One region of the Thioalkalivibrio sp. ALE19 genome, then DNA from elsewhere that is predicted to be linked to it. Evidence: predicted binding sites of a transcription regulator. Region 1 holds the regulator's gene; the other holds the start of a gene.
What was found. The regulator FliA, encoded in region 1, starts transcription of late flagellar genes. The targets are predictions, from matches to a motif close to GCTAAAGTTNNNNNNNNNNCNGCCGATA.

Region 1 (14,420 bases):
ACGGCGCTGGCCGTGGGCCTGGCGATCGGCATGCTGCAGGCGGCGACCCAGATCCAGGAAATGACCCTGTCATTCATTCCCAAGCTGCTGGCGATGTTCGCCGCGCTGCTGATCAGTGGACACTGGATGCTGTCGCTGGTGATCGAGTTCACCGAGCGCCTGTACGAGAACGCGCCGGGAATGGTGGGCTAGGGGGCCTCGTGGAGATCACCACCGACCAGATGCTGGTGTGGGTGGCCGCAGTGATGTGGCCGCTGGCCCGGATTGGCGCGATGCTGGTGGTCATGCCGATCTTCGGGGGCGACCAGCTGAACGCGCGCATGCGCATGGGCCTGGCGCTGGTGCTGGCGGTGGTGGTGGCGATGCAGGAGCCCGCCCTGCCCGAGGTGGATCCGATCAGCCTGGAGGGGGCGATCGTGACCCTGCATCAGGTCCTGATCGGCCTGACCATGGGTTTCATCCTGCAGCTGGTGTTCTCCGCACTGACGCAGGCGGGGGAGGTGGTGGCCCTGTCGATGGGGCTGGGCTTCGCCTCGGTCATGGATCCGGCGCAGGGCATTCAGGTACCGGTGATCTCCACGGTGTTCGTGACCATGGCGACGCTGATCTTTCTCGCCCTGAACGGCCACCTGATCCTGTTCGAACTGCTGCTGGCGAGCTTCGAGACCATGCCGGTCGCGCCGTCCGGACTGGATGCGGAGGCCTTCATGCAGGTGGCGCTGTTCGGCCAGACGATGTTTGCCGGGGCGGTGCTGGTGGCGCTGCCCGCAGTCGCCTCGCTGCTGGTGGTGAACATCTCCATGGGGGTCATCACGCGGGCCTCCCCTCAGCTCAACATCTTCGCCGTCGGCTTCCCGATGATGATCCTGATGGGCTTCGTCCTCCTGCTGCTGATCCTGCCCGGGCTGCCCGAGCGCGTGGGCGAGCTGGCCATGGAAGGTTTCGGACTGATGCAGGTCCTGCTGGGGTTCTGACATGGCCGAGAACGAGAACGGACAGGAAAAAACCGAAGAGCCGACCCAGAAACGGCTCCGCGAGGCGCGCGAGAAGGGTCAGGTCCCGCGCTCGCGGGAGCTGTCGACCTTTCTGGTGCTGATCACCGCCGGGATCTTCATGCTGTTCTTCGGCCCGACCCTGGGCGGACAGCTGGCCAACCAGACCCGGGCCCGTCTGGACTTCGAGCCGGAGCTGGCCCATGACCCGGATCTGCTGCTGCCGTACCTGGCCGATCAGATCTTTCAGACGCTGATGGCTCTGCTGCCATTGTTCGGGATCCTGATGGTGGCGGCGGTGATGGCGCCGATCCTGATCGGCGGCGCCAATTTCTCCTGGCAGGCGGCGGCGCCCAAGGCGTCGAAGCTGAACCCGATCAAGGGCCTGCAGCGGATATTTTCCTGGCAGGGGCTGATGGAGTTCGGCAAGACCCTCGCCAAGTTCACGCTGGTTGGCACGGTCGCGATGCTGACCCTGTGGACCTTCTCCGACCGTCTCCTGGGACTGGGCTACGAGCCACTGCACCAGGGCGTGTCGCATGCGGCCCAGATCGCGCTCGGCACCTTCATCGCGGTGTCGGCGGCGCTGATCATCGTCGCGGCGATCGACGCGCCGTTCCAGATGTGGAATCACCAGAAGCAGCTGCGGATGACGCGGCAGGAGCTCAAGGACGAGTACAAGGAGACCGACGGCAAGCCCGAGGTCAAGCAGAAGATCCGCCAGCAACAGCAGGAAATGGCCCAGCGCCGGATGATGGAAGAGGTGCCGAAGGCCGACGTGGTGATCACCAACCCCACGCACTATGCCGTGGCGATCGTCTACGAGGCCTCGAAGATGTCGGCGCCGAAGGTGGTGGCCAAGGGCGTCGACGAGGTCGCGGCGAATATCCGCGAGATCGCCGACGAGCACGACATCATTCGGGTCGAGGCACCGAAGGTGGCGCGCGCACTGTATTTCACCACCGACCTGGACCGCGAGATTCCCGACGGCCTGTTCGTGGCCGTGGCGCGCATCCTCGCCTACGTGTATCAGCTCAAGCGGGCCGACCAGGGCGTGGACATGCCGGACGACCTGCCGGTGCCGGACGAATATCTCGATCCCCACCAGGGACGCCACGGCCGGCGCCGGGAGGATGACGCATGAGCTTCCTCGATCGCCTGAGCGGCATGGGCCGCTGGGGGCTGGGCGCCCCGCTGCTGCTGATCGCGATGCTGTCGATGATGGTGCTGCCGCTGCCGCCGGTGGCGCTGGACGTGCTGTTCACCTTCAACATTGCGCTGTCGCTGGTGGTGATCATGGTCGCGGTGTACACCCCGCGGCCGCTGGAATTCGCGGTGTTTCCCACGGTACTGCTGGTGGCCACGCTCCTGCGTCTGGCGCTGAACATCGCCTCCACCCGGGTGATCCTGCTGGAAGGGCACACCGGGACGGACGCGGCCGGGCAGGTCATCCAGGCCTTCGGCGACTTCGTGGTCGGCGGCAACTACGCGGTCGGCCTGGTGGTGTTCGCGATCCTGATCATCATCAACTTCGTGGTGGTGACCAAGGGCGCGGGGCGCGTGTCCGAGGTCAGCGCCCGCTTCACCCTGGACTCCATGCCGGGCAAGCAGATGGCGATCGACGCCGACCTCAATGCGGGACTTCTGACGCAGGAGGAGGCGCGCCGGCGGCGTGACGAGATCGCCCAGGAGGCCGATTTCTACGGTTCCATGGACGGGGCCTCGAAGTTCGTGCGCGGCGACGCCATCGCCGGGATCCTGATCCTGTTCGTGAACATCATCGGCGGACTGACCATCGGCGCCCTGCAGCACGGGATGTCGATCGGCGATGCCGCCACCAACTATGTGTTGCTGACCATTGGCGACGGGCTGGTCGCGCAGATCCCGTCGCTGGTGCTGTCCTCGGCCACGGCCATCATCGTGACGCGGGTGTCCACCACCCAGGACATGGGCCAGCAGGTGGTCGGGCAGATGTTCTCCAACCCGCGCGTGATGTACGTGGTCGGCGGGGTGATCGCATCGCTGGGCATGGTGCCGGGGATGCCCAATGCGGTGTTCCTCGGCCTGGCCTCGCTGGCCGCCGGGGGTGGCTATCTGATGTCGCGCCAGCGTCGCGAGGAGGCGGCCGAGGTGGAGCGTCTGCCGGAGGCCGAGCAGGAACCCTCGCCGGAGAACCGCGAGCTGTCCTGGGAAGACGTGCCGCCGGTGGACCTGGTGTCGCTGGAGGTCGGCTACCGCCTGATCCCGCTGGTGGACCGGACCCAGGACGGGCAGCTGATGGGGCGGATCAAGGGTGTGCGCCGCAAGCTGTCGCAGGAGCTGGGCTTCCTGCTGCAGCCGGTGCATATCCGCGACAACCTCGAACTGAGTCCGAACACCTACCGCATCGCCCTGCTGGGCGTGACCGTCGCCGAGGCCGAGGTTTTCCCGGACAAGGAGCTGGCGATCAACCCGGGCGAGGTCTTCGGCGAGGTACCGGGGACGCCGACCAAGGATCCGACGTTCAACCTGGATGCCCTGTGGATCGACCCGGAAAACCGCGAACAGGCGCAGGGGGCGGGGTACACCGTGGTGGACGTGTCCACGGTGATCGCGACCCATCTGTCGCAGGTGTTCCGCGAAAACGCGCACCGGCTGATCGGCCACGAGGAGGCCCAGCACCTGCTGGACCAGCTGGCGCAGCGTTCGCCCAAGCTGGTGGAAAACCTGGTGCCGAAGACGCTGTCGCTGAGCGTGATCCTGAAGGTGCTGCAGAACCTGCTGGCCGAACAGGTCTCCATCCGCGATCTGCGCACGATCGCCGAAACCCTGGCAGAGGAGGGTGCCAAGAGTCAGGATCCCGGCACTTTGACCGCCGCAGTGCGGGTCGCCCTGTCGCGCTCCATCGTCCAGGACCTGGTGGGACCGGAGGAGGAACTGCCCCTGATCGCCCTCGACCCCTCGTTGGAACAGCTCTTGCATAAGTCTCTGCAGGGCAGCAATGGCGACACCGTCGGACTGGAGCCGGGCCTGGCCGAACGCCTGCAACGATCGGTGGGCGAGGCCGCCCAGCGTCAGGAGGCGGCGGGACAGCCGGCGGTGCTGGTGGTGGCCCCGGAAATCCGCTCCTGGATCGCCGGGTGGCTGCGGGGCGCGGTGCGCAACCTGACCGTCCTCGCATTCACCGAGATCCCGGACAACCGGCGGATCCGGGTGGTGGCCACGGTGGGACAGGATGAAGCAGACAAGAAGTCGGCGTGATGTGCGAACGGGCATGGCCTGAAGCACCAGTCAACGATCGGCGGGAGAGCGAACGATGAATGTCAGACGATACCGGGCACGGGACATGCGCGACGCGATGCGCCAGGTCCGCGAGGAGCAGGGCGAGGACGCCGTGATCCTGTCCAGCCGCCGGGTCGACGGCTGGCTGGAGGTGGTCGCGGCCCTCGATGGCGGCGAGGAGCCCGCCGGAACGGCAGAGGGTGACGGCCGGGGTGCCCCGCGGCAGGACGACGCCGGCAGCGGGGCACGCTCCGCCCGGGAATCGATGCGCCAGGGTGTGCGCGATGAATCGGCGCCACGTGGTGAGCACTCGCGCGCGCCGGAGCCCGCGGCGGCTTCCGCCGGCGGGGGATCGGCTGCCGGGTCCCGGCAGCGGCCGGCCCCGCAATGGCCCACCGACCCCGAGGTGTCCGCGATGCGTCAGGAACTGCGGGATCTGCGCAGTCTGCTGACGCGGCAGTACGAAGAGAACGAGCAGGCCCGCTGGGCGGCGCGGCATCCACTGGCGGCCGAATGCAAGGCGCGGCTGATGGATCTGGGCTTCCGCGAGCCGCTGGCGCGCAGCCTGGCCGGCAGCATCCTCGACGATCACAGCTCGGAGGAGGCATGGGAGCGCCTGCGGGCACGCCTGTCGGGTGCCATCGTCACCGCGCGCGCCTCGATCCTCGACGAGGGCGGGGTGCTCGCGCTGGAGGGACCGACCGGGGTCGGCAAGACCACCACCATTGCCCGGATTGCACTGCGCCAGATCCGCCGCATGGGGCCGGATTCGGTCACCCTGGTCACCATGGACGCGCAGCGCATCGGCGCGACGCGGCAGTTGCAGGCCTTCGGCCAGATGGCGGGAACCGCGGTGCGTGTGGTGGAGACGGAGGCCGAGCTGCGCGAGATGGCGCGGCGCTCGGCGGGCAGCGGGCACCTGATCCTGGTGGATACCGCCGGACAGTCGCCGCGTACCGCCCCGCGCGAACCCCTGCTGACGGACATGCCCGCCGACGTGCGCGCGGAGACCTGGCTGGTGATCGCGGCCACCACCCAGGGGATGGCCCTGCGGCGGGTGCTGGAGGCATTTGCCCCCACGGAACCCTCGGCCCTGGTACTGACCAAGCTGGACGAGGCGGAACAGCTGGGCGAGGTGCTTTCGGTACTGCTGGACCAGCCGCTGGGTGTTGCGTTCATGAGCGACGGCCAGCGCATCGCCGAGGACTTCCATCGCGTGGATACCGGACATCTGACCCGCCTGGCGCTACAGGAGGAACCCGAGCACGGGGCGGCCGATGCCTGGGTCGACGAGGCGATGCAGGCCTGGCGGCGGCGCCAGGCGACGGAACGCGAGGCGCGGCGACCGCGATCCGCGGACGAGCCGGCCGCGGGCGAGGAGCCCGCCCCGCTGGAAATGATTCAACCGGTGCTGAAGGGACGTCATGTCACACAACACTAAGCCCCTGAAGGTGGTCGCGGTGGCCTCGGGCAAGGGCGGGGTCGGCAAGACCAATGTCTCGGTCAACCTGTCGGTCGGACTGGCCCGTCTGGGACGCGAGGTCATGCTGTTCGATGCGGATCTGGGGCTCGCGAATGTCGATGTACTGCTGGGCCTGCGTCCGCAGCGGACGCTGCACGACCTGGTGACCGGGGACGTCGAGGATCTGGAAGACGTGATCATCGAGGGCCCGGAGGGAATCCGCGTGGTGCCTTCCGCGTCCGGGATCGCGACCATGGCCAACCTGAGCCGGCCGGAACATCACGGTCTGATCCAGGCCTTCAGCATGTATACGCGACCGCTGGACGTACTGGTGGTGGATACCGCGGCCGGGTTGCAGGAGTCGGTGACCAGTTTCTGTCAGGCCGTGCAGGAGACCCTGGTGGTGGTCACCGACGAGCCGGCATCGATGACCGACGCCTATGCGCTGATCAAGGTCCTGCATCGGGATCATGGCGTGAACCGGTTCCGCGTGGTCGCGAACATGGTGCAGGGCCGAGCCGGGGCGGAACGGGTGATGCAGAAGCTGCAGGCGGTTTGTTCCACCTATCTGCCGGAGGTCATACTGGATCTGGTGGGCGTGATTCCGCTGGATGATGCCCTGCGCCAGGCGGTGCAGAAACGGGCGCCGGTGGTGCAGCAGTCCCCGGGCAGCCCGGCGGGACGGGCGTTCCTCGAGCTGGCGCGCAAGGTCGACGGCTGGCCGGTGGCCCGCGGCGCCAGCGGGGGAGTTGGGTTCTTCGTCGAAAGGATGCTGCAAAGCGCATGAACACGCCAAAGAACAGACTTGCAGGATACGCCCGGGCGGGGACCGGCGGACCGGACCAGCTGGTCGCGGACCACGTCGAGCTGGTGAATCGGATCGCCCATCACCTGATGGCCCGGCTGCCGGCCTCGGTTCAGGTGGATGACCTGGTGCAGGCGGGCATGGTGGGGCTGATCGAGGCCGCGCGGCAGTTCGAAGGCGGCCAGGGGGCGACCTTCGCCACCTACGCCGGGATCCGCATCCGCGGGGCGATGATCGACGAGCTGCGTCGCAGCGACTGGACGCCGCGCTCGGTGCACCGCAACAGCCGGCGGATCTCCGAGGCGATGCAGACGGTGGAGGCCCGCGAGGGCCGCGCCGCCCGCGCCCCGGAGATCGCCGAGGAGCTGGGCGTCCCGGTGGAAACGTACTACCAGATGCTGGATGATCATGCCGGTGCCCATCTGTTCGCGCTGGACGAGGTGGGCGGCCCGGAGGGCGAGGCGGATCGCGTGCTGGAAGGGCAGGAGCAGTCCCCGTCGCGGCGCATCGAGGCCGGGGAGTTCCGCGAGGAACTGGCCGACGCACTGGGCGATCTGCCCGAGCGCGAACGACTGGTGCTCAACCTGTACTACACCGAAGAACTCAACCTGCGCGAGATCGGTGCCGTGCTGGACGTGACCGAATCGCGCGTCAGCCAGATCCGCAGCCAGGCGGTGCACCGTCTGCGGGCGCGTCTGGGCTCGTGGCTCGAAGACGTCGAGTCCCTGCAGATATTCTAAGGTTCAAACACATTCCCGGAGCGAACTGTGGACAAGGGTATGAAAATCCTGATCGTGGACGACTTCTCCACGATGCGGCGCATCATCAAGAATCTCCTGCGGGATCTTGGCTTCAACAACACCATGGAGGCCGACGACGGGAGCACCGCCCTGCCGATGCTGCAGAACGGCGACTTCGATTTTCTGATCACCGACTGGAACATGCCCAACATGCCGGGCATCGACCTCCTGCGCGAGGTGCGCAAGGACGAGCGGCTGAAATCGTTGCCGGTGCTGATGGTCACGGCCGAAGCCAAGCGCGATCAGATCGTGGAGGCGGCAGAGGCCGGCGTGAACGGTTACATTGTGAAGCCCTTCACGGCCGAGACACTCAAGGAGAAGATCGAAAAGATCTTCGAACGTATTGAAGCTAAAGGCTGAATACCGCGACCGGCTGACACGGCAAGAGAGACCCGATGACCGAACAAGAGAATGCCTCCGGGGAAGACCGGCTCGCGCTGGCGCGGGAGCTGGTGGGCGCTCTGGAAGGCGGTGACGAGGAGGCTTCGCGCCGCCTGATCCAGGAGCTCGCGCGGCCTTATGAACGCGAACTGTTCGACGAACTGGGCAAGCTGACCCGCGAACTGCACGAGGCACTGGAGAGCTTCCGGGGCGATTCGCGTCTGGTCGAGCTGGCGCAGGACGAGATTCCGGATGCGCGCGAGCGTCTGAGTTACGTGGTGACCCAGACCGAACAGGCCACGCACGAAACCCTGAATGCGGTGGAATCGTCCCTGCCGATTGCCGAGGCGTTCGCCGGGCGTGCCGCGGAACTCACCGAAAAATGGACCCGGTTCCGCAACCGCGAACTGTCGGTGGAGGAATTCCGCGAGTTCGCGCGCGAACTCGATGCATTTTTCGAACAGACCGGCAAGGACACCGAGGAACTGCGCCGGTTGCTGTCACAGGTCCTGATGGCACAGAGCTACCAGGATCTCACCGGGCAGGTGATCCGGCGGGTCATCCGTCTGGTCACGGATCTGGAGGAAAGCCTGGTCTCGCTGATCCGCCTGTCTTCCGGGCGCCTGGAGAAGGATGCCCGGGCGGCGGCCGAACAGGCCCCGGAGGCGGAACAAACCGCGCGCGAGGAGGACCGCCGCGGGCATGGACCCGCGGTGCCCCACACTCAAGATTCCGGCACGGATGTCGTTCAAGGACAGGACGAGGTGGACGATCTGCTGTCGAGCCTGGGGTTCTAGGGTCCGTCCCGGGATCCCCTTGCACCGGCAGCCATCTGCCGACGATTCGAGTCACCGGAACGGAGAGACCGCATGGCCATCGACCCCAACGACGAAATCCTCCAGGACTTCCTGATCGAGGCGGGGGAGCTGCTGGAAGGCCTGAACGAACAGCTGATCGACCTGGAACAGCATCCGGACGATACCGATCTGCTGAATGCGGTCTTCCGCAGTTTCCATACCATCAAGGGCGGGGCCGGTTTTCTCGGGCTCGACCCGCTGGTGACGGTGTGCCACAACGCCGAAGACGTCTTCAACCTGTTGCGCAATCACGAGCGCCAGGTGGACGGCCAGCTCATGGACACCATGCTGCGGGTGCTGGACACCCTCAACGTGATGTTCGGCGAGCTGCGCGACGGCCAGGAGCCGACGCCGGCGCCCGAAGATCTGGTCGACACCCTGCGACGCATGGCCCGCAACGAAACGGTCCCCGTCGGCGGCGGGGACGAAGCCGCCCCGGTCGCGGAAGAAACGCCGGACGCGGCCCCGGCCGGGGAGGCAGCGCCGGCGACGGCCGACGACTGGCCGTCGGAGGCGCTGGAGGAAGCGGCCGAGTCGCCGTCCGCGCCGGAGCCGGCAGCGGATGACGCGCCGGGCGATGACGAAGTCCGCGTGGGTGCCGGGGACGAGATCACCGACGACGAGTTCGAGGCCCTGCTGGACAGCCTGCACGGAGACCAGCCACCGAAGCCGGTGGATCCGGGCACGGCAGCGGAGTCGGCCCCGGAGGTCGCGGCCGCGGATGGCGGTGACGCGGGTGGTGGCGACGACGAGATCACCGACGATGAGTTCGAGAGCCTGCTCGACGAACTGCAGGCGAAAGGAGCCGGCCCACCGACCGCGCCGGCCGAACCGGCCGAGCCGGCCGAGCCGGCCGAGCCGGGCCCGTCCGCCGCTGCGGAACCGTTTCCGGAAGGTTCGGCGTCCGCCGCCGGGGCCGGCGGCACCGAACACGCGGACACCGCGCCTGCCGCAGAACCGGCGGCAGCCTCGCCCGGGGGCGCGGCCGGGAAGGAACAGAAGGCGGAAAGTTCCGGGCCGGCGCCCGCCTCCGGCGGTGGGCGCGGCGGCGCTTCCGGAGGTGGTGCCGCCGGCGGGGGTGCCGGAGGCGGCCAGGGCGGTGGCGGAAATCAGGGCGAGACCTCGGTGCGCGTGGATACCGAGCGGCTCGACGAGATCATGAACCTTGTGGGCGAGCTGGTCCTGGTGCGCAACCGGCTCAGCATGCTGCGCTCCGAGCACGTGGACGATGAACTGGGCAAGGCGATCAGTTCGCTGGCGCTGGTGACCTCGGATCTCCAGGCGTCGGTGATGAAGACCCGCATGCAGCCGGTGAAGAAGGTCTTCAATCGCTTTCCGCGCGTGATTCGTGATCTGTCGCGTAACCTGGGCAAGGAAATCGATCTGGAGATCTTTGGCGAGGAGACCGACCTCGACAAGAACCTGGTCGAGGCCCTGTCGGACCCGATGGTGCATCTGGTGCGCAATGCGGTGGACCACGGCATCGAGATGCCCGACGAGCGCGAGGCGGCCGGCAAGCCGCGGCGCGGCACGGTGGTCCTCGGGGCCGCCCAGGAGGGCGACCATATCGCCCTGATCATCAAGGACGACGGACGTGGCATGGATCCGGATGCGCTACGCCGCAAGGCGGTGGAAAAGGAGCTGATGGAGCCCGCGATGGCCGAGCGCATGACCGACCGCGAGGCCTTCAACGTGATCTTCATGGCCGGCTTTTCGACCAAGGCCGAGATCTCGGATGTCTCCGGCCGGGGCGTGGGCATGGACGTGGTCAAGACCAGCCTGAACCAGCTCAACGGCACCGTGGAGATCGAATCGGAGGTCGGCGTCGGCACGACGTTGCGGGTGAAGCTGCCGCTGACCCTGGCGATCCTGCCGGCGCTGATGGTGATCCTGGGCGAACGCCGTTTCGCGATCCCGCTGGCGGCGGTCTCCGAGATCCTCGATCTGGACCTCACCCAGACCCATTACGTGGACGAGCAGGAAGTCATTGTGGTGCGCAACCAGACCCTGCCGATCCATTATCTGTCGCGCTGGGCGAAGCCCGGCGTGGAACCACAACCCCGCGAGAACGCCCATGTGGTCGTGGTCCATGCGGCCGACCGCAAGGTCGGCCTGGTGGTCGACGGTCTGGTGGGGCAGGAAGAAGTTGTCATCAAGCCTCTGGGCCAGAATCTTCAGGGGGTCAAGGGCCTGGCGGGGGCCACCATTACCGGCGATGGTGGCATTGCACTCATTCTGGATGTCTCGGACCTGGTCACCCTGCTGGTGAATCAGGTACCGGGCAGCGGGCGAGCGCGCCGGGCCGCCCGACGAGCTGAGGGCTGAGGATGCCGGTCAAGGTTCTGGTGGTGGATGATTCCGGGTTTTTCCGACGCCGGATTGCGGAGATCCTGAACGCGGATATCGGGATCGAGGTCGTGGGTACGGCCGAGGATGGCCAGAAGGCGGTCGACGCCGTGAAGGAACTGGACCCGGATGTCGTGACCATGGACATCGAGATGCCGGTGATGGACGGCATCACGGCGGTCCGCAAGATCATGGCCGACCATCCGCGACCGATCCTGATGTTCTCCAGCCTGACCACCGAGGGTGCCCAGGCGACCCTGGACGCGCTGGAGGCCGGGGCGGTTGACTTTCTGCCCAAACGCTTCTCCGACATGGCCGGGGACGAAGACAGTGCGCGTGCCCTGCTGCGCCGGCGGGTCCGCAGTCTGGCGCGCAGCCGCGCGCGTTCCTCCAGTGCGCCGGGAGGGGACCGGCCGAAAACCGAGGCACCCGTGTCGGAACGCCGGCAGGCTGCGGACCGCAAGGCGAGCGAAACCGCGCGCGAGACGCCCAAGCCGCCGGTGGCCCGTCCGCCGGCACCGCTCAGTTCCCTGCGCGCGGTGCTGATCGGGACCTCCACCGGGGGACCGGTGGCGTTGCAGGAGGTGCTCAAGCACCTGCCGGCGAACTTCCCGCTCCCGGTGGTGCTGGTCCAGCACATGCCGGCAAGCTTCACCCCGGCGTTTGCCGAGCGGCTGGACGCGATCTGCCCGATCCGCATCAAGCAGGCGGTGGACGGCGACTTCCTGCGCCCGGGCACGGCTCTGCTGGCCCCCGGTGGCCAGCAGCTGACGCTGGAACGCGGTTCCCAGACCCGCGTGCGGGTGACCGAGAGTCCGGCGGGCACCATCTACAAGCCGAGCGTGGACGCGGCCTTCGAATCGGCCGTCGATGCGCTGCGCGGCCAGGTCCTGGCCATCATCCTGACCGGCATGGGGGCGGACGGCCGCGAGGGCGTGCGCGCGCTGAAGGGTTGCGGGGCCCAGGTGTGGTCGCAGGATGCGGCGACCTCGGTGGTGTACGGCATGCCGGCGGCGGTCGCCGAGGCCGGATTGACGGACCACGTGTATCCGTTGCCGGAGATTGGACCGGCCCTGGTCAAGGGGTTCTGCTGACATGGATATCCTGAGCCTCATCGGGATTCTCCTGGGGCTCGTTGCGGTGCTGGGCGGAAGCATCGCCAAGGGAAGCGGGATCGGCGCGCTGTGGAATGCCGCGGCGTTCATCATCGTGGTGCTGGGCACCCTCGGCGCGACCCTGGTGCAGGCGCGTCTGGGGGTCTTCATGCACGGCATGAAGATGCTGCCGTGGGTCTTTCGTCCGCCGGCGATCGACAACGCCGCGATGATTCGCCGCGTGGTGGAATGGTCGAACATCGCGCGCAAGGAAGGACTTCTCGGACTGGAGAGCGTAGCCGAAGAGGAACGCGACCCGTTCGCCCGCAAGGGGCTGCAGCTGCTGGTGGACGGAACCGAGCCGCAGGTGATCCGGCAGATCCTGGAATCCGACGTGGACAACCGCGAGGCCTTCGATCTGCAGGGCGCCAAGGTCTTCGAGAGCATGGGGGTGTATGCGCCCACGCTCGGCATCGTGGGCGCGGTCATGGGGCTGATGGCGGTGATGCAGAACCTGACCGATCCGGATCGTCTGGGCGCCGGGATCGCGGCCGCGTTCGTGGCCACGGTCTACGGGATCGCTTCGGCGAATCTGCTGTTCCTGCCGGTGGCCAACAAGCTGAAGGCACTGGTGCAGGAGCGCTCCCGTCACCAGGAGATGCTGATGGAGGGTCTGATCGCGATCGCGGAGGGGGAGAACCCCCGCAATATCGAGAGCAAGCTCGGCGGCTACGTGCACGGGTAGGACGAACATGGCCCGGCGCAAACATCAGGAGGAGGAAGCCAACCACGAAGCCTGGGCGATCCCCTACGGCGACCTCGTGACGCTGCTGCTCGCATTTTTCGTGGTGATGTATGCGATCTCCTCGGTCGACGAAGGCAAGTACCGGGTGCTGTCCGACTCGCTGGTGGAAGCCTTCGGGACCCCGGGGCAGCTGGAGCCGATCCAGGTCGGCGATCCCGGTGTGGTCGCGCCACCGTCGGACGCGGACGTACCGCGTTCGCTGGCGCCCATCGACATCCGGCCGGGGCTGCTGGACGAGGGCCCGCAAGCTCTGGACCGGGCGGCCTCGGGTCTGTTCGAGGAGCGCGGTGACGAAGATCTGCAGGGCCTGCTGGACGAGATCGCCGAGGTCGCCGCCGAGATCGAATCGGCGATGGCACCGATGATCGAGGACGGACAGGTGGACGTGACGCGGGACACCTACTGGCTGGAGATCGAGATCACCAGCCAGTTGCTGTTCCCCAGCGGCGAGGCCACTTTGAACCCGGACGCGGAGCCCGTGCTGGAAGATATCGCGGGGGTGCTGGCGCCGCGCGCGGCGCGCATTCACGTCGAGGGGCATACCGACAATGTGCCGATTACCACCGCGGTCTATCCTTCCAACTGGGAACTGTCCGCCGCGCGGGCGGCCACAGTGGTCAGGATGTTCGAACAACAGGGCATGGACCCGGCCGACATGGTGGCGCTGGGGCACGGGGAATATCGACCGGTGGCGGACAACGAGACCGCGGCCGGGCGGGCGGAAAACCGCCGGGTGGCGATCGTGGTGCTGCCCGGGGCTCCCCCGCGCGAAGACGGACAACGGGAACCGGAACAGCTGCGTGCGGTGCCGTCGCCGTAGCCACGAGAGGACGTCGCATGAAGATCTGGGCAGTGGCCAACCAGAAGGGCGGGGTGGGCAAGACCACCACGACGGTGACCCTGGGCGGACTGCTGTCCGGTCCGGACCAGCGTGTGCTGCTGGTGGACATGGACCCTCACGGCTCGCTCACCGCGTATTTCGGACACGACCCCGAGACCGCGACGCGCGGCGTGTACGAACTGTTCAATCAGGCGGTGGAAGGGGAGCGTCCGGACCCGGCCGGGCTGATACGCGAGACTCCCTTCCCGGGACTGGATCTGCTGACCGCGAGTACCGCGCTGGCGACGCTGGACCGTCAGCTCGGTACGCGGGGCGGCATGGGGCTGGTGCTGCGCCATGCCCTGGAGGGCGTGCAGGACGACTACGACTATGTCCTGATGGATTGCCCGCCGATGCTGGGCGTGCTGATGGTGAACGCCCTGGCGGCCTGCGACGAACTGCTGGTCCCGGTACAGACGGAATTCCTCGCCCTGAAGGGGCTGGAACGCATGATTAACACCCTGACGATGGTCCAGAAATCGCGCAAGGCACAACTGAACTACCGCATCATCCCGACCCTGTTCGACCGGCGAACCCGCGCGGCGCACGAGGCGCTGGCCGAGTTGCGGCGGCAGTACGGCGACGAGGTCTGGTCCGGGGTGATTCCGGTGGATACCAAGTTCCGTGATGCCTCCAGCGCAGGACAGCCGCTTTGCTTCATGATCCCGGATGCCCGCGGCGTGCTGGCCTATGCCGACCTGCTGGAAACCATCGGCGGACGGCTGCCCCGGACCCAC
Region 2 (17,666 bases), on a different contig from region 1:
GCTGTGGGCGGCCTGTTCCAGCGGCCCCGGCATCGAGGCCATCAGAATCCCGGCACCCAGTATCTGCGCCAGCCCGGGATCGGCAATGCCGTCCACCAGGCGGTCGGCATCCAGGGGCAGCCCCCCGGGGCCCCGCTGGTCTTCCTTTTCCTGCTGCTCGGCGGCTGCCTCGGCCGCGGCCTGCTCGGCCTCGGCTTCTTCACGCATGCGCCGGGCGACCTCCTCCAGCTCGGACGGATCGAAACCCGGTTCGATCGCTCGGATCCGCTCCTCCAGCGGCGGGTGCGTCGCGAACATGCGCCCGAGCCCCCCGCTGGCGAAGAGCATGTGCCCCACTTCTTCGGAGTCCGCATCCAGGCGGGCATGACGTGCGCCGATCTTCTTCAGGGCCCCGGCGATGCCGTCCGGCTGCCGGGTGAACTGCACGGCCGAGGCGTCCGCCAGATACTCGCGCTGGCGTGAAACCGAGGCCCGGATCCAGCGGCCGAAGAACAGGCCGATATAGCCCACCACCAGCAGTGCCAGCCCCGCGGCCATCAGGCCGGCGGCATTGCGGCTGTCACGCGAGAAACGCATGGCGATCAGCACGCGCTGCCCCACCAGCGCGAGCACCAGGATCCCGTACAGGATTCCGATCAGACGAATGTTCAGGCGCATGTCGCCATTGAGGATGTGTCCGAATTCATGGGCCACGACGCCCTGGAGCTCGTTGCGGTTGAGGGTTTCCAGGGCTCCCCGGGTCACCGCGATGGCCGCGTCACCCGGCGCATGCCCCGCGGCAAAGGCATTGATGCCGCTTTCTTCCTCCAGCACGTAGATCTCCGGTACCGGCACCCCGGAGGCGATCGCGATTTCTTCGACCACGTTGACCAGGCGTCGGCGCAGCGGATCCCGGGTGTCCGGCTCGACCCGCGTGCCACCCAGCTCCCGGGCGACCTGGCCACCCCCGCCCCGCAGTGACGACGCCCGGTAAAGGCTGGCGCCACCGATCAGGACGATCGTGAACAAGGTCACCCAGAACAGGAGATCGAGATTGTTCCGGACCAGCTTGTCCAGCTGCAGGGGCTCGCCCGGCTGTGCCGATGGATCGTGGCCCAGAAACAGCAGGGCGATCGCGTTCATCGCCACCACGATGGCCAGGACGGCCAGGGAAAACAGGACCAGCAGGACCCGGGTGCGGCGATGCGCCCGGTCCTGGTGTTCGAAAAAGTTCATGGTCGGGCTCGCTTACTGGAAGTTGACCTCGACCGCCTCCCGGCGCTGCGGATCCTCGATTTCCAGCAGCTCGGCGCGACGGAAACCGAAGTTGTTCGCGATCAGGCTGTTGGGGAACATCTCGCGCAGGATGTTGTAACTCATCACCGCGTCGTTGAATGCCTGCCGCGCGTAGGCGATGCGGTTCTCGGTGCTGCTGAGCTCCTCGGAGAGCTGCATCATGTTTTCGTTCGCCTTGAGGTCGGGATAGGCCTCGGACAGTGCGAACAGACGCCCGAGCGCGCCGGACAGACCCTGTTCGGACTGCGACAGCTCGCGCATGGCCTCGGGGTTGGATGGATCGGCCGCCGCCTTCTGCAGGCTGCTCTGGGCCTGATTGCGGGCCTCGATCACCGCTTCCAGGGTGTCCTTTTCGTGGGCCATGTAGCGATCCGCGACCTTCACCAGATTGGGGATCAGGTCATACCGGCGGTTGAGCTGCACATCGATCTGCGCGAACGCGTTCTGATAGCGATTGCGCGACGTCACCAGGCGGTTGTACGTCCACACCCCCCAGATCACCAGGAGGATCACGATCCCGAGCAGGACCCATTCCATGTCGCTTCTCCCATGCTTGTAACGAGGTCTTGGCAGTGTACGCGTTACGCCGCCCACTCGCGAGCGCGACGCGCGGACGCGGGACGTTTATCCTTGGCGGACATACACTCACTCGGGCGGCGGCTCTCATGAATCTTTCGTCCCTGCTGGGCATGATCGGCGGCGTCGTGCTGTTCGTCAGCATCATCGCCTTTACCAGCCAGGACCTGCTGGTGTTCCTCAACCTTCCCGGCCTCGGCATCGTGCTCGGAGGGACCCTGGCGGCCACCCTGCTCAGCTACCCCCTGCACGAGCTGGTGCGGGTGTTCCGTCTCGCGGCCACGGTCATCCGCGACGAGCGCTACGACGTCACTCAGGACATGGAGGAGATCGTCGAGGTCTCGCGCCTGTGGTTCGCACAGAACCTGGCCCGGGTGCAGGAACGGCTGGAGACCCTGCGCAACCCCTTCCTGAAGACCGGGGTGCAGCTGGTGATCGACGACACCCCGATGGAAGACGTGTCCGACCTGCTGCACTGGCGCCTGGCACGGCTGCGCGCACGCGAACTCGCCGAGGCCCAGGTCTATCGCACCATGGCCACCTACGCCCCGGCCTTCGGCATGCTGGGGACCCTGCTGGGCCTGATCAACCTGCTGCTGACCACCGACACCGACGACTTCGCGGTGATCGCGGTGAACCTCGGCATTGCCCTGATCACCACCTTCTACGGCATTCTGCTGGCCAACCTGGTGTTCCGGCCGATCGCCATCAAGCTGGAACGGCGTACCGAGGAACGGGTGGTGGTCATGACCATGGTGCTGGAGGGCATCATGCTGATGCGCAAGGGCCGCACCCCCGGCTACATCCGCGAGACCCTGCGTTCGTTCGCCGAGAACCACCACGATGAAATCCGGCAGGCACCGTCCGTCGCGGAAGACGAAGCGGAGAGCGGCGGACGCTGAACCATGGCCACCCACGGCGAGCCGCAATCAACCCCGTCGGCCCGGGAGCCCACCCGCGAGGGAGACCATGTCCTCCCGCGGGAGACGCTCGCAGTGGAGACCGGACGCAGCGGGGAAAGCCTGCGCGAGGACGAACACGCCTGGATCCTGACCTACCTCGACGTACTGACCCTGGTGATCGTGGTCTTCGTGATCATGCTGACCTTCGCCGAGCCGCGGGACGAAAGCATCCGTGCCGCCGATGACGACCCGGTGGAGCTGGTCTATCGCGACCTCTCCAACCTGGTCGATCCGCGCCTGTTCCGGCTGTCACCCGAGGCCCCGGAAGTGCCGCCCGGACCGGTCGAAGACCCGCCGCTGGCCGCCGATCCGCCCTCGCCCGTGGCGACCCCGGCGGACGACCCGCCACCGGAGGCCGACCCCGAGGCGGTGCGTGACATGCGCGACCGCGCGCCGGAGGGCGTCGAGGTCATCGAACAGCCCGGCAGCATCGAGCTGCGGATCCAGGACGACATCCTGTTCGCCACCGCGCAGGCCGACCTGGCCGCCGACGGGCAGGCGTTGCTGGACGACCTCCTTCCGCTGCTGGAAGAACATGAGGGTCGCGTGACCATCGAGGGCCATACGGACAACGTGCCCATTGCGACCCCGCGCTTCCCGTCGAACTGGGAACTCTCCTCGGCGCGTGCCAGCGGTGTGGTGCGTTATCTCGTCGACCGCGGCATCGACCCCGGCATCCTGCAGGCGGTCGGCCACGCGGACACCCGCCCGGTGGCCGACAACGACACCCCGGAAGGGCGTGCGGAGAACCGCCGCGTATCCATCGTGCTCGAAACCCCTGCCGATTCCTGAGGCCCGGATCAGGCGACCTCGCCGGCAGCGTGACCGGAGGCCCAGGCCCACTGGAAATTGTGGCCCCCGAGATGCCCGGTGACATCCACCACCTCGCCGATGAAATAGAGCCCCGGGTATCCCTTTGCCTCGCAGGTGCGCGACGACAGGGCGCGGGTGTCCACGCCCCCGGCCATGACCTCCGCACGGGCATAGCCCTCGGTCCCCGACGGCGTGAACACCCAGGGCTGAAAACGACCGGCCAGCGCGGCCAGCTCGGCGTCGGAGAACCGCTCCAGCGGCCGCTCCGCCACCTGCGGATCCAGCCAGTGCCGGGCGACCCGCCGGGTGAGCCATTCGCCCAGCACCCGACGCAGCTGGCGCTTCGGCGTCTCTTCGCGCGCTGCGCGCAGCCCCTGTTCCAGGGACTCGCCGGGGAAGAAATCCACCGTCACCGATTGCCCCGGCTGCCAGTACGAGGAAACCTGGAGGATCGCCGGACCGCTCACGCCCCGGTGGGTGAACAGCACATTCTCGCGAAAGCCCGCATCGCCCGCCTCGGCCACCGCGTCCAGCGCAATGCCGGACAGCGCCTCGACCGCCGCGCGTGCGTCACCGTCCAGGGTCAGCGGAACCAGCGCGGGCCGCGTCGGCTCCAGCGGGATATCCAGCCGTTGCGCCAGGTCCAGGCCGAAGCCCGTGGCGCCCATCCGCGGGATCGGATAGCCGCCGGTCGCGATCACCAGGGACTCGGCCTCGATGACCGCGGACGGCGTGCGCAGGCGCCACGGCGCCTGATCGGATACAACCTCCACGGGCGTGGACGTCCGCAGGGTCACCCCGGCCGTGGCGCATTCGTCCAGCAGCATGCGCACGATGTCCTTCGACGAATGGTCGCAGAACAGCTGACCGAGCTTCTTCTCGTGATACGGGATCCCGTGCGCCGCCACCAGGGCCACGAAATCCCAGGGCGTGTAGCGCGCCAGGGCCGATTTCACGAAATGCGGATTCGCGGAAAGGAAGTTCTCCGGCCCGCAATCCATGTTGGTGAAGTTGCAGCGGCCGCCCCCGGACATCAGGATCTTCTTGCCGGCCCGGTCCGCGTGATCCAGAAGGACCACGCGGCGCCCGCGCGCTCCCGCCACCGCCGCGCACATCATGCCCGCGGCCCCGGCCCCGACCACCGCGACATCGAAGATTTCCGTCGTTTCATTCATGGGGCGGCATTCTACCGGAGCCGCGCGCGGGTGACCGGCGGCACGCTGCCCCTTGATTGTTCTATACTGGAAAAGGAGCACGTAGCAGGCGCCCGGCTGTATCCATGCGCCCGACCGGGCACCGACCCGGGCCCGGCCTCCCCGCATGGACCGGCCGACGGCCAACCTCGACAGGAGCGACCCATGATCAACGGGATCGGACCCAATCCGGCCGCGATGGCCAGCCAGGCGGCGGCCGTGAATGCCAGCCAGAACACGGACCAGAACCGCGCCCCGGGGGCCCAGCAGCCGGGCTCGGCCCAGGCGAACCAGGCTGCGCCCGGGGCACAACAGACCCAGCCGGGGCAGGCCGCGGCGATCGGCGCCAACCAGGGCGGAGCCGGCCCGTCGGCTCAGGCCGCCGACACCCCCTCGGCCGCGCGTGGCATTGCTCAGGCCAGCGGCACCCAGGAGGCGAACGCCGCGGGCGGGGCCACGGCCGCCGGTGCCATCAACGGGCCCGAGGGCGGTAACGCCGTCAGCGCCACCGACGAGGCAAGCAGCGTCGGCGGTGCTTCCGACAACGGTGACGCCCGATCCGCCGAACTCGCAGCCCGCGAAGAGGAGCAGGCGGCCGAGAACAACCTGGCCGCCACCCTGATGCCCGACGGAACCATGGACAACCGCGGCATCAACACTGCGGGCTCCACTCTGGACATCCAGGTCTGACCGCCCGGCCCAGCTGATCGCGCCCGCCCTGCCGCGGCGGGTCGCCCGCATCACCCTCCACCACCGGACGGGTGACAAACCTCATACGCGGAAGCGCCGGGTCATCTCCTGCAGCTCGCGCGCCAGGCGCATCAGTTCCGCTGCCGAATCGCTGGCCTGGCTCGCCCCCTCGGCGTTCTGCTCGGCCTCCTCGGTCACCGTGGTGACATTGCGGTTGATGGTCTCGGCGACCTGGCTCTGCTGCTCGGCCGCGCTGGCGATCTGGTCAATCATCTCGGTGATCGACTGCACCGCCTCGCGGATGTCCTCCAGCGCCGAACCGGCCTCGCCGGCCTGATCCACGGTCGCGCGTGCCCGTTCCTCGCCGGCCTGCATCACCTCCACGGCATTGCGCGTGCCCCCCTGCAGGGTCTCGACCGTGCGCCGGATCTCCTCCGTGGATTCATGCGTACGCGACGCGAGGGCCCGTACTTCGTCGGCCACCACCGCGAACCCACGTCCCGCCTCTCCGGCACGCGCGGCCTCGATCGCGGCATTCAGCGCCAGCAGATTGGTCTGTTCGGCGATCTCCTGGATCACCTGCAGTACCTTGCCGATGCTCTCCGAATCCTGCTCGACCCGCTGGATTGCCTCCGCGGCGCGATGCACCTCGGAGGCCAGCTGCTCGATCCCGGTTACGGTCCGCTGCACGACCTCCTGGCCACTGCGCGTGGATTCCAGCGAGCGGTGCGCCGCCTCGGTCGCCGATTGCGAGTTGCGGGCCACGTCCTGGGCCGTGGCGCTCATCTCGTTCATCGACGTGGCCACCTGCTCGATCTCCCGACGCTGACGATCCCCGCCTTCGCGCGTGCGGTCGGACACGTTCGAGACCTCTTCGGCCGCCGAAGTCAGCTGCCCGCTGGAACCGACCACCGCGCCGATCAGGGAACGGAACTGTTCCATCACGTCGTTGAACGCCCGGGCCGCGCGCCCGACCTCGTCATCGCCGTGCACGTCCAGCCGCCGGGTCAGATCGCCCCCGCCCCCGGCGATGTCACGCAACCCTTCCGTCATCTCGGCCAGGGGCTGCGTGACGAAACGCCGGATGAACAGAAAGATCGCACCCAGCAGCGGCAGGCTGACCAGGATCGCGAAGCCGAACAGCTGGATCCCGAAATTCGTCGCCCCCTCGTGCACCTCGGTCATGTCGAGACGCATGGACGTGGCCCCGATCACCTCATCTTCTTCCGCGGCCCCGTGACACGCCATGCAGTTGCGTCCCAGGTATTCGCGATGATTGCGGATCGGTTTCACCACGCGCAGCTCGTCGCGCTCGCGATCCACCTCGACAAAGGGTTCTCCGGTATCCAGGACCTCGCGCTCGACCGCATCACGGGGTTCGCTGTCGGCCGTCCCTTCGCCCCACTGCTCGGTGACCGACGCGGCGCGGATCGCGCGCAGGTCGCGAACATCGCCCATTTCCTGGATCTGATCCATGAATTCGTGGCGCGAATCCATGGTGCCGGTAATCATCAGGGTCGTCAGTCCGGCCCAGGTCATCTCGTGCAGACTGCCGGCAAAATGCCCGGCCTGCTCCTGGGCGGTGTCACGCTGCTCCAGCACCGCCCATCCGATCATGCCGGACCAGACGAAGACCAGGATCAGCCAGATGACGCCGAGCAGCCTCAGCCAGATGGGAAGGTCGTACAGGCGACGCAGCATGCAGTTACCCCGAGGTCATGGATTGCGGGCGCCCGGATTCACCGGCGCCTCCATCCGGGTTTTCGGCCGTTCGGCCCCAACCTTGAATGCCCGAAGGGAGCGCCGAACCCCCCGGCAGGCACCCCACAAACGAAAAGGCCCGCCAGCATAAAGCCGGCGGGCCTGCAATCGAAGATGGAGGCTGGGCCCGGAATCGAACCGAGGTACGCGGATTTGCAGTCCGCTGCATCACCACTCTGCCACCCAGCCGGGGCAAGGCTTGTTCGACGGTCATGGATGCCGCCGAAACAGAAAGCCCCGGCGGTGCCGGGGCTTCGGGAAATCGTTTGGAGCGGGAAACGAGATTCGAACTCGCGACCCCAACCTTGGCAAGGTTGTGCTCTACCAGCTGAGCTATTCCCGCCCGTCGACAGATGCGTATTCTACAGACAGCGCCGGCTTCGTCAACACCGGATCCGAAAAATTCGTTCAGGCGTCCCGGGCCGCGGCCAGCATGTACTGCACCATGGACACCAGCGTCAGCACCGCCGCCAGGTACAGCAGCCATTCCCCGATCAGGAACAGCGACAGTCCCGCCACCGGCTCGGCCCACAGCAGCAGAAAGATGGCCACCATCTGCGCACTGGTCTTGAACTTGCCGATCCAGGAAACCGCCACCTTCGCGCTGGTCCCGACTTCGGCCATCCATTCCCGCAGTGCCGAGATCGCGATCTCGCGACCGATGATCACGATCGCGGCCAGCGCCAGCCCCACACCGGGGTTGTGGTCCACCACAAGCACCAGCGCGGCAGCGACGATCAGCTTGTCCGCCACCGGATCGAGAAAGGCGCCGAAGCGGCTGGTCACCGACCAGCGCCGGGCCAGATAACCGTCCAGCCAGTCGGTCACCGCGGCCAGCGCAAAGATGATGGCCGCCACGATCCCCGCCGCCGGCATCGGCAGCGCATAGAAGGCCCCGATCATCAGCGGGATCATCACGATACGCGACCAGGTCAGCCAGGTGGGGAGTCGTGGAAACATGTCGGATCAGGCCTCGTGGAACTGGTCGTAGATCGCCTGCGCCAGGCGACGATTGATGCCGGGCACCTTGGCCAGCTCGTCGACCCCCGCGCGGGAGACCCCGCGCAGCCCGCCAAAGTGCTTGAGCAACGCAGTGCGACGCTTGGGCCCCAGACCGCGAACCGACTCCAGGGTGGACTCCTTGCGCGCCTTCGCCCGCCGCGCCCGATGACCGCTGATCGCGAAACGATGGGCCTCGTCACGGATCTGCTGAATCAGGTGCAGTGCACTCGAATGGGGCGGCAGTATAGAAGGCGCCTCCACCCCGCTCAACACCAGGGTTTCCATGCCGGGCCGGCGTTCTTCGCCCTTGGCCACCCCGACCACCCGGATGTGATCCAGCCCCAGATCGGCCAGCACGTTCAGCGCCTGGGTCACCTGCCCCTTGCCCCCGTCGATGAACAGGATGTCCGGTTCCCGGCCCTCGCCCTTTTTCAGGCGCGCGAAGCGACGGCTCAGCGCCTGGTGCATCGCGGCATAGTCATCGCCCGGCTCGATCCCTTCAATGTTGAAGCGCCGGTAATCGGACTTGATCGGCCCTTCCGGCCCGAACACCACGCAGGATGCCACGGTGCCCTCGCCGCGGGTGTGCGAGATGTCGAAGCATTCCATGCGCCGCGGCGGCGCCTCCAGTTCCAGCTCTGCGGTGAGCGCATCCAGGCGCGCGGTCTGCCCGGCCTGACTGGCCAGCCGGGTCTTCAGGGCCTGCTCGGCATTGCGCTGCGCCATGTCGACCCAGCGGGCGCGTTCGCCCCGCAGCGACCACGCCAGCCGCACGCGTGCCCCGCGGCGTTCGCCAAGCAGGGTTTCGAGGGCCTCGGCCCCCTCGGGTTCATGCGACAGCAGCACCTGTGGCGGGGGCTCGCGTTCGGCATAGTACTGCGCCAGCACGGCCGCCATGATCTCGTCGTGATCCGCCGCCTCCGGCACGTCCGGGAACAGCTCGCTGTTGCCCAGGTTCTGGCCATTGCGTACGAAGAACACCTCCACCGCGAAACTCCCGCCCGACTGCGCCAGGGCGATCACGTCGGCATTGCCCTCGCCGCCGGCGACAAACTGCTGCTGCGAGATCTCGCGCAGCCGGCCGATCTGATCGCGCAGGCGCGCCGCCTTCTCGAACTCGAGTGCGGCCGAGGCGGACTCCATGCGTTCCATCAGATCACCGATCACCGCCTCGCTGTCACCCTCCAGGAAACGCACGCTGGCCTCGACGTCGCGGGCATACTCCTCCGGTGAAATATAGTCCACGCAGGGGGCGGTACAGCGACCGATCTGGTACTGCAGGCACGGCCGACTGCGATGCGCGAACACGCTGTCCTCGCACTGGCGCACCTGAAACAGCTTCTGCAGCAGTGCGAGACTTTCGCGCACCGCCCCGGCCGATGGATAGGGCCCGAAATAGCGCACGCCCTTTTTCTTCGCCCCGCGATGAAACCCCAGACGCGGATACTCGTGGCCGGAAACAAAGATATAGGGATAGCTCTTGTCATCGCGCAGCAGCACGTTGTAGCGCGGCCGGTGCTGCTTGATGAGATTGGCCTCCAGCAGCAGCGCCTCGGATTCGGTGTGCGTTACCGCGATGCGGATGTCCGCGATCTGCCGCACCATCGAACGGATGCGCGGACCGCGGTCATCCCCGCCGCGGAAATAGCTGGTGACGCGGCTGCGGAGGTTGCGGGCCTTGCCCACATAGAGCACCTTCCCGTCCACGTCCAGCATCTGGTACACGCCGGGCGAACGGGTCAGGTTCTCGAGGAAGGGTTCGGGGTCGAATCCGGTCTCTGGCGCGCTCATGGCGCTGTCAGGATACCTGTTCACGGATGCGGGCGAACAGCGTCCGGAACATCGCCGGGGTCAGGCGCCCGGTCTGGGTGTTGTAGCGCGAGCAGTGATAGGAGTCCACCAGCACGATGTCGTCATCCAGCCGGTGCTCCGCGGCGTGGGCAAACGGGTGCCGGGCAAGTGCCAGCCCGCGCGTGCGCAGCACCGCATCGTGGGCGACCTTGCCCAGCGCCAGGATCACGCGCGGACGAACCCCGGCGATCTCCGCCGCCAGGTAGCCGTTGCATTCGCGGATCTCGGCGGTGGTCGGACGGTTCTGCGGTGGCAGGCATTTCACCGCATTGGTGATGCGGCAGTCGAGCAGCATCAGGCCGTCATCGGCCCGTTCGCTCTCGGGCGCGCTGGCAAATCCGTATTCGTGCAGGGTGGCGTACAGCAGGATGCCGGCATAATCGCCGGTGAACGGCCGCCCCGTCGCGTTGGCGCCGTGCATTCCGGGGGCGAGCCCGACGATCAGCAGGCTTGCATCCGCCGGTCCGAACGACGGCACCGGAGCCGCATGGTAGCCGGGGTACTCCGCACGCACCTCGTCGAGGAACTGTGCCAGGCGGGAACAGCGCCGGCAGTCGGGGGCGAACCCCCCGGGCGGTTCCGGGGACGGCGCCCCCTCCGCGGGGTTACTCACCCCGCTCCCACTCGCTGTAGGGGTGGCGCGCCAGTTCGGTGTTGTAATATCGCGGATCGTGCGAGACCTCGTCGCCGAGCCAGTCCGGGCGCGGGAATTCGGCGTCCGCATCGTCGAGTTCCAGCTCGGCGACGATCAGCCCCGCATTCGCGCCGTGGAATTCGTCCACCTCGAACACCCAGCCGTGGTGATCGACCCAGTGGCGGGTCTTCTCCACCTGCGCTCCGGCAAGGGTATCCAGCATTGTGTGTGCTTCGGCTTCCGGAACCGGGTACTGGTATTCGTCGCGCTCCACACCCAGGGTCGCGCTCTTGATGTTGAGGTTGGCGGCCCCCGACTCCACCCGAACGCGGATGGACGCCCGGTCGTTGCCGCACAGGTAGCCCTGGCGCATGTAACAGGAACGGTGCGCCTGCTCGCGCCAGCCGTCCCCTGCCAGCAGGAACTTGCGTTCGATTTCGCGTCCCATGTCGGTGTTTCCCCTACATGCGGATCAGGGCCGAGCCCCAGGTGAAGCCGCCGCCGAAGGCCTCGGTCAGGATCAGGTCCCCGCGCTTGATGCGTCCGTCGCGTACCGCCGTGTCCAGCGCCAGTGGCACCGAGGCCGCCGAGGTGTTTCCGTGTCGATCCACGGTGACCACCACGTCATCCATGGACATGTTCAGCTTCTTCGCGGTGGCCTGGATGATGCGGATGTTGGCCTGATGCGGGACCAGCCAGTCCAGTTCCGACTTGTCGATCCCGTTGTGCTCCAGGGTTTCGTCGACGATCTGGTCCAGGGTATTGACCGCCACGCGGAACACCGCCCGGCCTTCCATGCGGATAAAGTCCAGATCGGGGTTGTCACCCGGCTGCGAAATCCCCCCCGGGACTTCCAGCAGGGACCGGTGCTGGCCGTCGGCATGCAGATGGGTGGAGATGATGCCGGGATCCGTGGACCGCGAGAGAACCACCGCGCCGGCACCATCGCCCCACAGGATGCAGTTCGAGCGGTCGGTGTAATCGGTGATGCGCGACAGCGTCTCGGCCCCCACCACCAGCACGTGCCGTGGCCCGCCATTGCGCATGAAACGGTCGGCGGTCGCGAGGGCGTACACGAAGCCGCTGCACACCGCCTGGATATCGAACGCCGGGCAGCCACCGATGCCCAGCTTGGCCTGCAGGATACAGGCGGTGCTGGGGAAGATCTGGTCGGGCGTCGTGGTCGCCACCAGGATCAGGTCCAGGTCGGAGGCCTTCAGGCCGGCTGCATCCAGAGCACGCTGCGACGCCTGCAGCGCCAGATCCGAGGTCAGCTCCTCTTCCGCGGCGATGTGCCGCTCGCGGATCCCCGTGCGCTCGCGGATCCAGGCGTCGGAGGTCTCGACCATGGATTCCAGTTCCTCGTTGGTGAGGATGCGCTCGGGGAGGTAGCTCCCGGTTCCGGCAATACGGGCGTGGTTCACTCCGGCGTCTCCTGCCGCAGCAGCCGCTCCAGCTGCTTGTCGATGCGGGTCGCGATATTGGCCTCGGCCTCGATCCGCGCGATGCGGATGGCATTGGCGAAGGCCAGCGAATCCGCGCTCCCATGACTCTTGATGACGATGCCCTGCAGCCCCAGCAGCGAGGCGCCGTTATAGCGCCGGTGATCGAACCGCTGGCGCAGTCGGCGCAGCACCGGCAGGGCCATCAACCCGGCCAGACGCGAGTACAGCGAGCTGCGGAACTCGGCCTTCATGTTGCTGGTGATCATTTTCGCCACGCCTTCGCTGGTCTTCAGCGCGACGTTGCCGACGAAGCCGTCGCAGACCACCACGTCGACGTCACCGCAGTAGACATCATTGCCCTCGACAAAACCGACGTAGTTCAGTGAGGATTCCTCGAGCATGCGCCCGGCTTCGCGCACGCGGTCGTTGCCCTTGATCGCCTCCGAGCCGATGTTCAGCAGACCGACCCGCGGGCTGTCCAGGCCGTCCACGGCCTTCGCCAGCACCGACCCCATCACCGCGAACTGATACAGGTGCTCGGCCTCGACATCGACGTTGGCGCCCAGATCCAGCATGTGGGTATGGGCGTTCATCGACGGCAGGGCGGTGGCGATCGCCGGCCGGTCGATCCCGGGCAGGGTCTTGAGCACGTAACGCGCGGTGGCCATCAGCCCGCCGGTGTTACCGGCGCTCACGCAGGCCTGGGCCTCGCCCTTGCGCACCTGGTCGATGGCGACCCGCATGGAGGAGTCGCGCTTGGTCCGCAGGGCGACGGCCGGCAGTTCCTCCATGCCGACCACCTGGGACGCATGGACGATCTCCACCCGATCGCGCTCGGACGCGTTCCAGTCCTCCAGTTCCGGCTCGATGACCTCCCGGTCACCGACCAGCTGAAGCCGGAAATCACCCTGCCCCTTGAGGGCCCGCCGCGCTGCCGGAAGCACCACGGACACGCCGTGATCGCCGCCCATCACATCCAGGGCGATGGTGTAGCTGCTGCTCATGCCGAGTACCGTTGTGGCTGCCGGAACCGGGGCTCCCCGGAAACAACGGGGCCACGAGGCCCGTTACCCCGTGGCCCCCGCATGTCCTGCAATTCAGTCTTCGTCGTCGTCGACTTCGACCGGCTGCTGCACGACCTGACGGCCGCGGTAGAAACCATCCGGCGTCACGTGATGCCGGCGATGGATCTCGCCCGTGGTCGGATCGGTGGACAGGGTCGCGCCCTTGAGCCCGTCGTGGGAACGGCGCATGTCGCGCTTGGAACGGGTCTTGCGGCGTTGCTGAACGGCCATGATGAATCTCCAGATTGAAGCCAGTTGGTACGGATAGCCCGTAAAACGGGCGGCAGTATAGCGTTTCACCGCGGCGAATGCCCGCCCCGGTACCTGCGGTCGGGTCAGGAGTCGTCCCCGCGGCCGGCGAGGTCGTCCTTCAGCCCGGCCAGCACCGCAAACGGATTCTCGCGTCCCTCGCCCTCGGCGAATTCGTCCGTCCGACCGGTGTTGCAGTCCTCGTGGCGCGGCACCAGCGGCCAGGCCAGCAGGACCTCTTCCTCCACCCAGTCGCGCGGGCGCAACAGGCCCTCGGCATCCAGCTCGATGAAGTCGTCACCGGCGTCGAGGCCCTCGATGGATCCCTCCAGCGGCACCAGCACCGCGTCCGGCGTCAGGCGAAAACGCCAGGCCATCGGCTGCAGACAGCGCTGACACTCGTGCCACAGCTCGCCCTCGATGGTCCCGGAGAGCCGCAACTCGCCCAGCGCCCCCCGCCGGATCTCGAAACGCGCCGCTACATGCAGCGGATGGCCCTCCAGCGACTCGGCACGCAGACGCGGCAGATCGCCGGCCACGAGCGCGTCCATGACGAACTCGCGTTGCTGGACGCGGGGCTGCTGCGGATCAAGTGAGGCGGGGACGCGGCTCATACAAACGGGACCGTGTACAAGGGCGCGGATTATGCGCGCGCGCGAACAGGGCGTCAAACCGAAACAGAAACTTGCGAGCACCCCCCGGGCGTGTCGATACTGCGGTTTCCAGGGTCGCCCGGAGAGCGATGTTGATCCGCAAACTCCTGATCGCCAACCGCGGCGAGATCGCCGTCCGGATCATCCGCGCCTGCCGCGAGCTGGGCGTCACGCCGGTGGCCGTGCATACGGACGCCGACCGCCACGCCCTGCATGTCCATCGCGCGGCGGAAGCGGTCGACCTCGGCCCCGACACCGAGTCCGGTTACCTCGATATCGCCCGACTGGTGGAAGCCGCCCGGGCGCGGGGTTGCGACGCCGTGCATCCGGGCTACGGCTTTCTGTCGGAAAACGCCGATTTTGCCGAGGCCGTCACGCAGGCCGGCCTGATCTGGGTGGGTCCGCCGGCCGAGGTCATCCGGCGCATGGGCGACAAGGTCGCCGCGCGGGCAACCATGCAGGCGGCCGGTGTCCCGGTCACGCCCGGATCCGACGGCAACCTCGCCGATGCCGAGGAAGCCCGCGCGGTGGCCGACCGCATCGGCTACCCGGTGATGCTCAAGGCGACCAGCGGGGGCGGCGGACGCGGGATTCGCCTGTGCGAGGACGCCGCCGCGGTGGAGCGGCAGTTCGAACGCGTACGCTCGGAGGCCACGCGGGCCTTCGGCCGCACCGAGATCTTCCTCGAGAAGGCGGTGCTCAATCCACGCCACATCGAAGTCCAGATCCTCGCCGATGCCGCCGGCCGCGCCGTCCACCTGTACGAGCGCGACTGTTCCATCCAGCGGCGTCACCAGAAACTCCTGGAGATCGCCCCGTCGCCGGCCCTGACGAGCGACCAGCGGGAACACCTCGGCGCCCTGGCGGTGCGCGCCGCCGAGGCGGCGGGCTACCGCAACGCGGGGACGGTCGAGTTCCTCCTGGACCATGAAGGGTCCTTTCATTTCATGGAGATGAATACGCGTCTTCAGGTGGAACATCCGGTCACCGAAATGATCACCGGCATCGATCTGGTTCAGGCGCAGCTGCGCGTGGCGGCCGGTGAACCGCCGGGATTCACCCAGGCCGATATCCATCCGCGCGGGATGGCGATCGAATTCCGCATCAATGCCGAAGACCCGGCGAACGACTTCCGCCCCGACACGGGCCGGATCACGCGTTTCGTGCCGCCCGGAGGCCCGGGAGTGCGCACCGACAGCGCGCTGTACGACGGTTACGTGATCCCGCCGAATTTCGACTCGATGTGCGCCAAGCTGATCGTTCATGCCGATACCTGGCCCGCTCTGCTGGCCCGTTGCCAGCGTGCGCTGAACGACCTCGAACTGCGCGGCGTACACAGCACCGTGCCCTACCACCTGGCCATTCTGGACGATCCGGGTTTCCGCCGCGGCCACTTCGACACCGGATTCATCGAAGCCCGACCCGGGCTGGCACAGGTCCGGTCGCTGCCCGATCCGCGCCGCCGGGCGGCGCTGGTGGCGGCCGCGATCGCCGCCCATCACGGCCTGCAGACATGGGCATGATGAGCCGACCATCCCTTTCCCTTCTGCCAATGGACCGCCCATGGACCGCGTTCGCCTGACCGACGTGACCCTGCGCGACGGGCACCAGTGCCTGATCGCGACCCGCCTGAGGACCGAGGACATGCTGCCGGCCTGTGCGCAGCTGGATGCCATCGGCTTTCATTCCCTCGAGGTCTGGGGCGGTGCCACCTTCGATGCCTGCCTGCGCTACCTGGGCGAGGATCCGTGGGAGCGTCTGCATCGCCTGAAGGCGGCCCTGCCCCGCACCCCGCTACAAATGCTTCTGCGTGGCCAGAACCTGCTGGGCTATCGCCATTACGCCGACGACGTGGTGCGCGCCTTCGTGGAGCGCGCGGTGGCCGGCGGGATCGACATCATCCGCATCTTCGACGCGATGAACGATGCGCGAAACCTGAGGGTGGCGATCGAGGCGACCCGCGAGACCGGGGCGCACGCCCAGGGTACGCTCTGCTACACCACCGGGCCGGTGCATGACAGCGCCCAGTTCGTGGCGCTGGCGCGCGAACTCACGGCCATGGGGGCGCAGAGCATCGCGATCAAGGACATGGCCGGCCTGCTGACACCTTCGGCCACGCGCGAACTGGTCACCGAACTGGTCGACGCCCTGGACGTACCCGTGCATCTGCATGCCCACGCGACCTCGGGCCTGTCCGAGCTGTGCCACTGGGAGGCGATCCGTGCCGGCTGCCGGCACATCGAAACCGCACTGACACCGTTTGCGGGCGGCACCAGCCATCCGCCCACGGAAAGCATGGTGGCCGCGCTGGCCGGCACCGAACACGACACCGGCCTTGACCTGGAAGCCCTGCAGACCGTCGCCCGCCATTTCCACGAGGTACGGCCGAAGTACCACCGCTTCGAGAGCCGCTTCACCGGGGTGGACACCCGGGTTCAGGTCAACCAGGTGCCCGGCGGCATGGTCTCGAATCTCGCCAGCCAGCTGCGCGAACAGGGTGCCCTGGACCATTTCGACGCGGTGCTGGAGGAAGTGCCGCGGGTCCGCGAGGATCTCGGATACCCGCCGCTGGTCACCCCGACCTCGCAGATCGTGGGCACCCAGGCGGTGATGAACGTACTCGGTGGAGAGCGCTACGCCCATGTCAGCAACGAAGTGAAGCGCTATCTCGGCGGGCACTATGGCCGGGCCCCGGGACCGGTGAATGCCGAAGTGCGCCGCAGGGCGATCGGCGACGAGCCGGTGCTGGAAGAACGCCCGGCCGACCGCCTGGAACCGGAGATGGAACGGCTGACCGCCGAGGCCGGGGACCTTGCCGAATCACCGGAGGACGTCCTGACCTGCGCGCTGTTCCCCGAGATCGGCCGACGCTTCCTCGAGGACCGGCGTGCGGGGACCCTCGCCCCGGAACCCCTGGACCTGCCCGGCGATGACCGCCCCGGCTGCCCCGCGCCGCGGCGTTTCGTCCTGCAGCTCGACGGCGAAGACCACGAGATCGAGATCCGCGGCAGCGGACCCCGCGACGACGGCCACCGGACCCTGTTCCTCAGCGTGGACGGCCTGCCCGAAGAGGTCGGCGTGCACACCCTGGATACCCTGGACACCCGCCCCTCGGGCACGTCCGCACCGGACCCCGCGGCGCCATCCGCCGGCGGCGCCGCAGGGCCGGCGGCCGGTCCCGGGGATGTCACCACTACCCTGCCCGGTACCGTGGTGGACATCCTGGTGACCCCGGGCGACCCGGTGGAGGCCGGGCAGGCGGTGGTGGTGGTCGAGGCCATGAAGATGGAATCCGAACTGGTCGCCCCCGCCGCAGGCACCGTGACCGCAGTCCATGTGGAGCGCGGCGCGGCGGTGACCGCCGGGTGCGTGCTGGTGACGGTCGAAACCGCCGACGCCACGGGAGACTGAGCCATGCCATCACCGGAACGCAGCGTCATCCTCGCCTCGACCTCGCCCTATCGCGCACAGCTGCTGCAGCGTCTGGCGCTGCCGTTC

Region 2: F787_RS0101480 (methyl-accepting chemotaxis protein) is a predicted target of FliA. The motif match lies at 7,271-7,298, and genes of this name have one in related genera.

What each region holds. Positions count from the first base shown of each region.
Region 1 covers NZ_AUAG01000011.1:41,980-56,399, forward strand. The annotation lists gene fliQ (flagellar biosynthesis protein FliQ) at 1-192, shown strand, start outside; gene fliR (flagellar biosynthetic protein FliR) at 222-974, shown strand; gene flhB (flagellar biosynthesis protein FlhB) at 976-2,136, shown strand; gene flhA (flagellar biosynthesis protein FlhA) at 2,133-4,232, shown strand; gene flhF (flagellar biosynthesis protein FlhF) at 4,288-5,694, shown strand; gene F787_RS0105860 (MinD/ParA family protein) at 5,678-6,502, shown strand; gene F787_RS0105865 (RNA polymerase sigma factor FliA) at 6,499-7,260, shown strand; gene F787_RS0105870 (chemotaxis response regulator CheY) at 7,300-7,680, shown strand; gene F787_RS0105875 (protein phosphatase CheZ) at 7,716-8,498, shown strand; gene F787_RS0105880 (chemotaxis protein CheA) at 8,571-10,883, shown strand; gene F787_RS0105885 (chemotaxis response regulator protein-glutamate methylesterase) at 10,886-11,998, shown strand; gene F787_RS0105890 (flagellar motor protein) at 12,000-12,743, shown strand; gene motD (flagellar motor protein MotD) at 12,751-13,623, shown strand; gene F787_RS0105900 (ParA family protein) at 13,641-14,420, shown strand, end outside.
Region 2 covers NZ_AUAG01000002.1:57,272-74,937, forward strand. The annotation lists gene F787_RS0101450 (M48 family metallopeptidase) at 1-1,215, opposite strand, end outside; gene F787_RS0101455 (LemA family protein) at 1,228-1,812, opposite strand; gene F787_RS0101460 (motility protein A) at 1,941-2,753, shown strand; gene F787_RS0101465 (OmpA family protein) at 2,847-3,605, shown strand; gene F787_RS0101470 (NAD(P)/FAD-dependent oxidoreductase) at 3,614-4,801, opposite strand; gene F787_RS0101475 (hypothetical protein) at 4,985-5,509, shown strand; gene F787_RS0101480 (methyl-accepting chemotaxis protein) at 5,591-7,210, opposite strand; tRNA gene F787_RS0101485 (tRNA-Cys) at 7,386-7,459, opposite strand; tRNA gene F787_RS0101490 (tRNA-Gly) at 7,538-7,613, opposite strand; gene pgsA (CDP-diacylglycerol--glycerol-3-phosphate 3-phosphatidyltransferase) at 7,679-8,230, opposite strand; gene uvrC (excinuclease ABC subunit UvrC) at 8,237-10,063, opposite strand; gene F787_RS0101505 (uracil-DNA glycosylase) at 10,071-10,736, opposite strand; gene F787_RS0101510 (CYTH domain-containing protein) at 10,729-11,205, opposite strand; gene F787_RS0101515 (beta-ketoacyl-ACP synthase III) at 11,219-12,181, opposite strand; gene plsX (phosphate acyltransferase PlsX) at 12,178-13,206, opposite strand; gene rpmF (50S ribosomal protein L32) at 13,300-13,497, opposite strand; gene F787_RS0101530 (YceD family protein) at 13,602-14,066, opposite strand; gene F787_RS0101535 (acetyl/propionyl/methylcrotonyl-CoA carboxylase subunit alpha) at 14,261-15,691, shown strand; gene oadA (sodium-extruding oxaloacetate decarboxylase subunit alpha) at 15,732-17,579, shown strand; gene F787_RS0101545 (nucleoside triphosphate pyrophosphatase) at 17,583-17,666, shown strand, end outside.